DNA from 2 places in the Candidatus Seongchinamella marina genome. Region 1 is predicted to be linked to the other one. Evidence: predicted binding sites of a transcription regulator. Region 1 holds the regulator's gene; the other holds the start of a gene.
What was found. The regulator LexA, encoded in region 1, represses DNA repair genes until DNA is damaged. The targets are predictions, from matches to a motif close to ACTGTNTNTANANACAGT.
Positions count from the first base shown of each region.

Region 2: a site for LexA is predicted at 2,629-2,646, ahead of recA (recombinase RecA). Genes of this name have one in related genera too.

Region 1 covers NZ_SHNP01000002.1:604,897-609,321, reverse strand. Annotated here, with positions in the region: gene topA (type I DNA topoisomerase) at 1-1,110, shown strand, start outside; gene EYC87_RS07720 (hypothetical protein) at 1,112-1,573, shown strand; gene EYC87_RS07715 (hypothetical protein) at 1,693-1,941, shown strand; gene lexA (transcriptional repressor LexA) at 2,052-2,654, opposite strand; gene EYC87_RS07705 (DUF6763 family protein) at 2,842-3,159, opposite strand; gene EYC87_RS07700 (mechanosensitive ion channel family protein) at 3,432-4,425, shown strand, end outside.
Region 2 covers NZ_SHNP01000004.1:489,292-493,716, reverse strand. Annotated here, with positions in the region: gene mmsB (3-hydroxyisobutyrate dehydrogenase) at 1-166, shown strand, start outside; gene EYC87_RS13530 (alpha/beta fold hydrolase) at 171-1,013, shown strand; gene EYC87_RS13525 (malonyl-CoA decarboxylase) at 1,048-2,397, opposite strand; gene recA (recombinase RecA) at 2,739-3,782, shown strand; gene EYC87_RS13515 (regulatory protein RecX) at 3,873-4,367, shown strand; gene EYC87_RS13510 (SRPBCC family protein) at 4,419-4,425, opposite strand, start outside.

The DNA of each region.
Region 1 (4,425 bases):
TCTACTATCCAGGATCGTGGCTACGCGCGCCTGGAGAATAAGCGATTTTATGCAGAAAAAATGGGCGACATTGTTACCCAGCGGCTACAGAAAAGCTTCCCCGATCTTCTGGACTATGGCTTTACCGCAGGTATGGAAGAACGGCTGGATGATGTTGCCGACGGCGATAGGGATTGGCGTGACCTACTCGATGCATTTTATGCCGAGTTCAGCGGATTACTGGAGGCAGCGGCAGAGCCCGAGCCTGCGGGGATGGAACCCAACGAACCCACAATGACTGACATCAAGTGCTCTAAATGTGACCGAGATATGCAGATACGGACTGCCAGCACGGGTGTGTTCCTGGGCTGCTCCGGCTACGCATTACCACCCAAAGAGCGCTGCAAAAACACGATTAACCTGACTTCTGGTGACGAGGCAATTCGCGAAGACGCGGATGACGAAGCCGAATCACGGCAATTATTGGAACGCCATCGTTGCAAGAAGTGCAACGCGGCGATGGACAGCTACCTGATCGACGAAGATCGTAAGCTGCATGTGTGCGGCAATAATCCGGACTGTGATGGTTTCGAAGTTGAGCACGGTAAATTCAAGATCAAAGGCTACGAAGGCCCCATTCTTGAGTGCGATAAGTGCAGTGCCGAAATGCAGTTGAAAAACGGTCGCTTCGGTAAATACTTCGGGTGTACCTCAGAGGAGTGTAAAAATACCCGCAAGCTGTTGCGCAACGGCGAAGCTGCCCCTCCGAAGATGAATCCTGTACCCATGCCCGAGTTGGAGTGTCAGAAAGTAGAAGATACCTACGTATTACGCGACGGCGCCGCTGGAATGTTTTTGGCGGCCAGCCAGTTTCCGCGTAACCGGGAAACCAGGGCACCTTTTGTCGATGAGTTGCTGCCTCACAAGAGTGAGATCGACTCCAAGTACAAGTTCATCTTTGCCGCACCAACAGAGGATGACGACGGTAATCGAGCTCAGGTGCGGTATAGCCGGAAGTCCAAAGAGCAATACGTGATGACCGAGAAAGATGGCAAAGCCACGGGTTGGAAGGCCTTTTATCGCAAGGGTAAGTGGGAAGAGGAACTCAGCAAGAGCAGGGCGCGCAAATAACATGAGCTCCGCTCGAGGTCAGGCGAATCACGCGCTCTACCTGGCCCGAATCCTGCTCGCCGCCTGGCGCCGTGATCTGGCGGCTGAGGCGGTTGCGACAATCACCTTAACCCAGGCATTTTTGCCGGCCGTTCGGCTGCACCTTGGGCATGCCTATGGCTGGTTTTTAGTTGAAATTACCCGTCCTGGCGGCTTGCCCGTCCAACCACCGCAGTGCGTTGCCGAGTTACCCGAAGTCGCTGATGGCAAAGCCGTGCCGGGAGAACTCTTGGAGTTTCAGCGCCTGGAGGAGAGCGGCTGGATTGGCGAAATGCTTTCTGCCGATTCGCTCCCAAGTCCAATCGCAAGCTTGGGCAACCTTGCAGTCAGTTCACCTGCACCCGGGTTTGACCAGGCTTCGCTTTGGGCTGCTCAGCTGCAAACCCTGTTTGATCGTATGGGCGATTCTTTGGACGAGTACTAGACCGGTCGTCCTGTAAAGGCCATCCAGCGCTGCACTGCGCCTGCCGGATTTAGTGCTATCTAGGAGCCTGACCGGCTGTTAGAATGTTAACGAAGTTAAAGCAACGAGAGGTTTATTGAGTGTCTGCATCCTTACTAGAGATCGTAGATCTGGGCGACGGAGAAATCGTATTGCAACGTGCTGACGATGATTCCGAGCCGCTTGTGGTTATCCGTTTCTCAGAAGAGTCGCGCGTTTACATGATGGACAACAGCCTTGAAGTCGCCAAAGCGATGATACAGGCTGGGATACAGGCGGCCGCCGAAATGGCCGAACAGGGCGAGGTAGAAATCGAGCCCACTGTTGAGGCCTCCAGAGTCCTTCACTAGTCGCAGCGATAGAATTTCAAACGCCGGGCTCTCGATATCGCAAACCGGCTCCCAACAGACGGCAACAGCGCTCTGTCAGGTTTTTTTCCGCTTCAGTATACACCTCGCAGTCAGTGACTACGGCGCAATACTCCAACGCTTAAGCCTTCAATTGCAAAACCCTGCTCACGCAGATCAACTTTGATCGGTTCGTAATCTGGGTTCTCAGGCAGTAGTTGCAGTTGATGCTCATTGGGCCCTTTTTGCAGGCGCTTGACGGTGACCTCGTCTTCTATGCGCGCAACCACCACATCTCCGTTATTGGCGACTGGCGTGCTGTGCACCGCCAGTAAGTCGCCATCAAATATACCGATATCGATCATGCTGTCACCGGTGACACGAAGAAAGTAGTCTGCTCTGGGCTTGAAAAACTCAGGGGGCAGATCGCAGTAATCCTCTATATTCTCTTCTGCAAGAACCGGGTTACCGGCCGCAACACGGCCAACGATAGGAATACCTGCCGTATCGGGAAGCTTAATGCCGCGGGATGCGCCGGGAATGATTTCAATAGCGCCTTTTCGGGCCAGGGCCTTAAGATGCTCCTCTGCGGCGTTTGCTGACTTGAACCCCAGCTCTCTGGCGATGTCAGCCCGCGTAGGAGGGTAGCCAGTATGGTCGATATGCTGGCGGATAACATCCAGCACCTGTTGTTGTCTGTTGGTGAGCTTTTCCATGGTTGCCCCTATCTGTTTATTTATACAGGTGCTGTAATTATATACAGGTGTGGCAGATAAAAACAATGGGCTTGTCTGCTGCTGGCGACAGCGTAAAGCGCGGTTATAACAGGAGTATGCCCTGTCGCTGTTGCGCTGCATCTGTGGTGAAGCCGAGCTTAGTCCGGGAAAACTGGCGCAGATTTAACTAGTAGTCCTCGACGCCGTACATGGCATCGGGCTCTATAGAATTGATTGGGTTGGTCCAATCCTCGGGGTGCATGGGCAGATCGGGATCCAATAGGTCTTCGTCGTCCAGCTCAAAAGCACTGCGCCAGTCTTCGGGTGCCTCGGCTTTCTGCAACAGCATCTCGCGCCAAGCATCCAGGTCGTATTCTGATACCTCACCATCGAGGTATTGGGTTTCGATTGTCAGGGTTGTCGGGTCCCAGTCGACTACCTCAAACAGAGCGCTGGTTTGGAGGTCTTTGTACCAACCCCCGACCATGGGGCTGAGCATCTTCATCTATCTGTCCTCTGGCATTTTGGCTATTCGATGGCTCAACATATCACGCTGGTAAAGGCTGTCCATTATGTAAAAAGGCTATAAACCGTGCGTTTTAAATTCTTTTTATCTTACTCAGTTTTCTTTTCAAAATAGATCAATCAGTTGCGTTACACTTCCAGAGTTGACTTCAATCGGTGCGACAATTTATATACTCCCCTTGAATTAAGGAGGGCCCTGAACATGACAAACTTGTCTAAAAACCTGTATTTTTTTTGCGAGAGGATTAGCCCTTGAATCGTTTCAATGCCTGGCTGGAATCAGTGGCCACCGCTATTGGCCTGCAGCCGGAGTTACTGGCTTTGATGGTCTTGCTGATGGCCGGGCTAGCGGGCCACTTGCTGCTGGGCCATTTGATCCGGCGATTGCATCGGGCAGCAGGGAGCAATCGGAACAAGTGGGACGATGTGGTCGTCACCGCGCTGGAGCGACCCGTCCGACTCGTGCTTTGGGTGCTGGTCGGATACATCGCTCTGGACACTTATGAGGTCGGCGCTAACCTACAGGCGCGTTTAATTGAGGTGTACGACACTGCTCTGGTGTTGTTGGTCGTTTGGTTCCTGCATCGTTTGATCGGCGGTGTTGAGAATGAATTGATGCGCGAGCGCTATGGAAATAGCCAGTCCACCGACAAAGCCACTGTCCGTGCGGTGATTCAGCTCTCTCGAATATGTCTTTGGGTCATTGCGGGTCTGGGGGTATTGCAAAGTATTGGTGTGTCCATTTCGGGCTTGCTGGCTTTTGGTGGTATTGGCGGTATTGCCGTGGGTTTTGCCGCCAAAGATCTGCTGGCTAACTTTATTGGTGGGCTCAGTATTTACTTGGATCGCCCCTTTACCACTGGTGACTGGATTCGTTCACCCGACAGAAATATTGAAGGTACAGTAGAAGATATAGGCTGGCGCTTGACACGAATTCGTACTTTTGACCAGAGACCGCTGTACGTCCCCAACGCCGTGTTTGGTCAAATCTCGGTGGAGAACCCATCGCGTATGTTCAACCGGCGAATCTATGAAACAGTGGGCATTCGCTACCAGGATTCACAGAGTATGGCGCCGATTGTCGAGCAGGTGAGAGCAATGCTGCAGAGTCACCAGGAGATTGATTTGTCGCGCACCTTGATCGTCAATTTTGTCTCTTTCGGGCCCTCATCCCTGGACTTCTTTGTTTACACCTTCACCAAGACTACAGACTGGGTGCGTTTTCACGAGATAAAGCAGGATGTCA
Region 2 (4,425 bases), on a different contig from region 1:
GGTGGACCTGATGGCCAAGGACCTTGGCCTCGCGCTCGGCATTGCCGAGCAGTCTGGCGTTGACAACCGTATGGGCAAGCTGGCGCAGTCGCTCTATGAGCAGCATCAGCAGAAAGGCAACGGACAGCGCGATTTCTCCAGTATCCTGGAGCAAATGCAGGACTGAGAGCATGGAATCACCGCAGAGAGTGCTGTCGGCGCTCTCCCAATGCGCCCGGCATCATTGGACTGACCAAGCGAACTGCAGGATGGCTTGGCAGCAGTGGCCTGCCAGTTCGGCAGATGCTACTCCCTTATTGCTGGTGCACGGTGGTTTCGGCTCCTGGAATCATTGGGTTTCCAATATTGAAGCGCTGAGCGAGCACTACGCGGTGTGGACACTGGACCTTCCGGGCTTGGGTTCTTCCGGTGACTTGCCTGAGCCCTGGAACACCGCGAAAATCAGTGAATTAGTGCTGGCCGGTTGGCGTGAACTGCACGGCGACAAACAGGTATTTGAGCTCGTGGGCTTCAGCTTTGGTGGCCTGATAGCGGGTCTTGTGGCTGCCTCGGCCGGTTCGCAATGCGCTCGCTGCGTGTTGATAGGAGCTTCGGGTTTTGGCGCGCTGCACGTGCAAGCCCAGCTATTGCCGCTTCCGGGTCCCGAACTTGATCAAGCAGCAGCAGAGGGTATACACCGGGAGAATCTGGCAAGACTGATGCTGCATGACCCCAGCTGTATTGATGACCTTGCAGTGCATATCCACAGCAATAACCTGAAACAGCATAGGCTGCGCAGTCGGCGTATGGCTGGCAGTAACGATCTGGCAGGGGTCCTTTCCCAGATCGAGGCTCACGTGGTGGGTATTTGGGGCCAATATGATGCGACCGCAGGCGGCAGAGTGAATATTGAAGCTCGTCGCCAGTTGTTTCTGCAAGCCCAAGCCGATGCTGAATTTCACGAGCTACCCGGGGTAGGGCACTGGGCAATGTATGAGGCCCCCGCAACGGTAAACCGTTTAATTCTTGGCTAGCGCTGAGAACCGGGCGCTGAATTGCTGGCGCCAACTAGTCCAGCATGCGCTTCACTGATTTCGATGCGCTGATGATGCCTTCATCGAAATATTCCTCATGATTGATCTCAATTTTTTGCAGGTCGTAGAGGTAGTTGACCATGATACTGCCGGACTGCTCTCTGCCGTTGGTGGTGGTGTCTGCTCCCCAGTGCAGCTTGTGCAGTCGCGCGCCGTTGCCCAGGTGGAAGCGCGCTACTGGGTCCTTGGCTAAGTCACCGGACTTTACGTTAAGCAGGTAGTGGGCGCAGAGCCTTACCAGGGCGGCTTGCACGACACCTTCAACGACTCTACCGACTGGTTCCCTCAGCTTGTCAACAAGCGCCTCATCAGCCAATCCCTCAAGATCTGCAGATTTCAGCCAGCGACGAAAGCCGGGTACTGGTGACAGGGTGACGAAAGTTTTCAGGCCTTCCATTTCCTTGTTCAAAACTTCGACAACATTCTTGATCAGGAAGTTACCGAAAGAGATACCGGCCAATCCCGGATGACAGTTACTGATTGAGTAGAACACCACCGTATTGACCTTGTCAGCGGCGATAGTTTCGCGGTTGCGATCGATTAGCGGAGCGATCGCATCCGGGATTTCGTCGACTAGTGCTACTTCTACGAACACCAGCGGGTCGTTACCCATGGCCGGGTGGAAAAAGGCAAAGCAACGGCGGTCTTCACGCAGTCTTCCGCGCAAATCCTCCCAGCCATTAATTTCATGCACAGCTTCATAAGCAATCAATTTTTCCAGCACGACGGCGGGAGACGACCAGTCAATGCTGCGCAACTCAAGAAAGCCCTTGTTAAACCACGATATGAACAAGTGCTTGAGGTCTGAGTCTACCGCTTTAAGTTGCGGATTGGCTCGCAGCACCCGCAGCAGGTCGCCACGCAGTGCGACCAGTGTTCGGGTGCCATCCGGTGCCATATTGATGCGGCGAAACAGTTTTTGCCTTGGAGCTTCAACAGCCCGGGTGATGTCCTGCAAGCGGTCGTAGTCAGGGTTTTCGCGGTAACGTTCGGTGGCGCTCAGTAACGCCTGTTGATCAATATCGAAGTCAGTGGCCAGCCGGATGAAGAATGCTAGCTGCTCTGTCGCAGACAGTGCCCGATAGCCGTCGGTTACTTCCTGAGCGAGCGCGAGGCCGGAGGCTTCGCCCCGGTGCTCCAGCAGTCCAGAGCAAAGCGACACCAATGACTCAGTAGCTCCCTGGGCGGATTCGGCGAATGGGCGCCGCTTGGCCAGGATTTCTTTGCCGGCGGAAATGACCGAGGTGAGCGCGCGGCCCAGCACAGTGATGCTCTCTTCGCGAGCTTGAACAGGTGCTTCCTGATCGGTGGTTTTTGACAACATGCGTGCTTCTCGTTTGAACTGGCCTCTACCGCCAGCTGAGTGTGGAAGAAAGGATGCCACAACATAGCGACTGAGAATACTACACTCGAAGGTAGGTTGATCCGGGGTCGGGAGGCGGGGAGACGTCTGTATCGGCGTCTTGTGCGATTCTGCACCTGTCGCTAATTCACACAGGTGATTCCGGCTGGCTGAATTTAATGGCTTTTGGGGCTTGCAATTCACTTTCAAAGCACTGAGTATATATACAGTAGTTTGGCAGTGCAGCGAATGCACGGCGATCATAGTGGTAAACAATCAGGTGGTTATAACAAGTGGTCAAAAAGAGTAAAGGGAGCAAAACTATGGATGCGAACAAAGAAAAGGCGTTGGACGCAGCACTCACCCAGATCGAGCGACAGTTCGGCAAAGGTACCGTGATGCGTATGGGGGATGTTAAGCACGAGGCCATCCCCTCCATCTCAACCGGTTCACTGGGTCTGGATATTGCCCTGGGCATAGGCGGTTTGCCTAAAGGCCGAATTTGCGAAATATACGGACCGGAGTCCTCCGGTAAGACAACACTTACCCTGCAGGTGATTGCCGAGGCTCAAAAGGCAGGCGGAACAGCAGCCTTTATCGATGCGGAGCATGCGCTCGATCCACAATACGCCGAGAAACTTGGTGTGAAGATGGACGAGCTGATCATGTCCCAGCCAGACACTGGTGAGCAGGCGCTGGAAGTGGCCGAGATGCTGGTACGCTCAGGCGCGGTAGACGTGTTGGTTATAGACTCTGTCGCGGCGCTAACGCCCAAGGCCGAAATTGAAGGTGACATGGGAGACTCCCATGTGGGTTTACAGGCTCGTCTGTTGAGTCAGGCTATGCGCAAACTTACAGCCGCCATTAAGCAAACTAATTGCCTGGTGATCTTCATTAACCAGATTCGTATGAAGATTGGTGTGATGTTTGGTTCCCCTGAAACCACCACTGGTGGTAACGCCCTCAAGTTCTATTCGTCGGTGCGTCTGGATATCCGTCGCATCGGTGCTGTGAAAGATGGAGACGAGGTAGTTGGCAATGAAACCCGAGTGAAAGTGGTGAAGAATAAGGTATCGCCACCTTTCAAGCAGGCCGAATTCCAAATCATGTACGGCAAAGGCATTTACCACATGGGTGAAGTCATTGACTGGGGCGTTAAACTCAATCTGGTCGACAAATCCGGTGCCTGGTACGCCTACAAAGGAGATAAGATTGGTCAGGGTAAGGCCAATGCGTCCAAGTTCCTGGAGGCTAATCCTGCAGTAGCTAATGAAATCGAGGCCGCTATCCGTGAGCAAACGCTAAGTGCGCCCAAGCCAGCGGAAGAAGAGGTTCAGAGCGAAGAGCCGGCCGCTGAGCAGGAGTAATCCTGCTCGCTTCTCAGCTGCATAGCTTTTCCATGAGGTGCCGGGGGTCCACTTATCCCACTCTCGCCCCCGGCGCCTCTTTTTTAGCACATGTCTGATATTTCGATTCAGGGTGATATCTCCCCGCAGGAACTAGAACAGCTGAATGCAGTCAATCCGACTGATATTCGCTTTTCGGCAATGAACCTGCTGGCGCGAAGAGAGCACTCCTCTAAAGAGCTACGACAGAAACTTCTCAAACGCTTCGACGAACCTGCCCTTGTCGATGAGCAATTGTTACGCCTAACAGAGGAAAACCTGCAAAGCGATGAGCGATTTGCTGAAAGTTATTTGCGCCAACGCATATCCCGCGGCCGCGGCCCGATTAGTATTCGACAGGAAATGCGCCGGAAGGGGATCAGCGATACTGGGATACAGCTAGCAATCAATGCAGAGCAGCCGGACTGGTATGCGCTAGCCAAGCTGGTTTTTCACCGAAAGTTTGGCAGCCTGCCTGCTGAAGATATCAAAGAAAAGGCAAAGCGCAGCCGCTTTATGCAATACCGGGGTTTTGAACACGATCATTTTCAGCACTTGCTCAATTGATCGAATCGTTCTTTGCATTGTTTCAAACTGTGCCAGTCAGTATTGAGTGGCTTAAGGT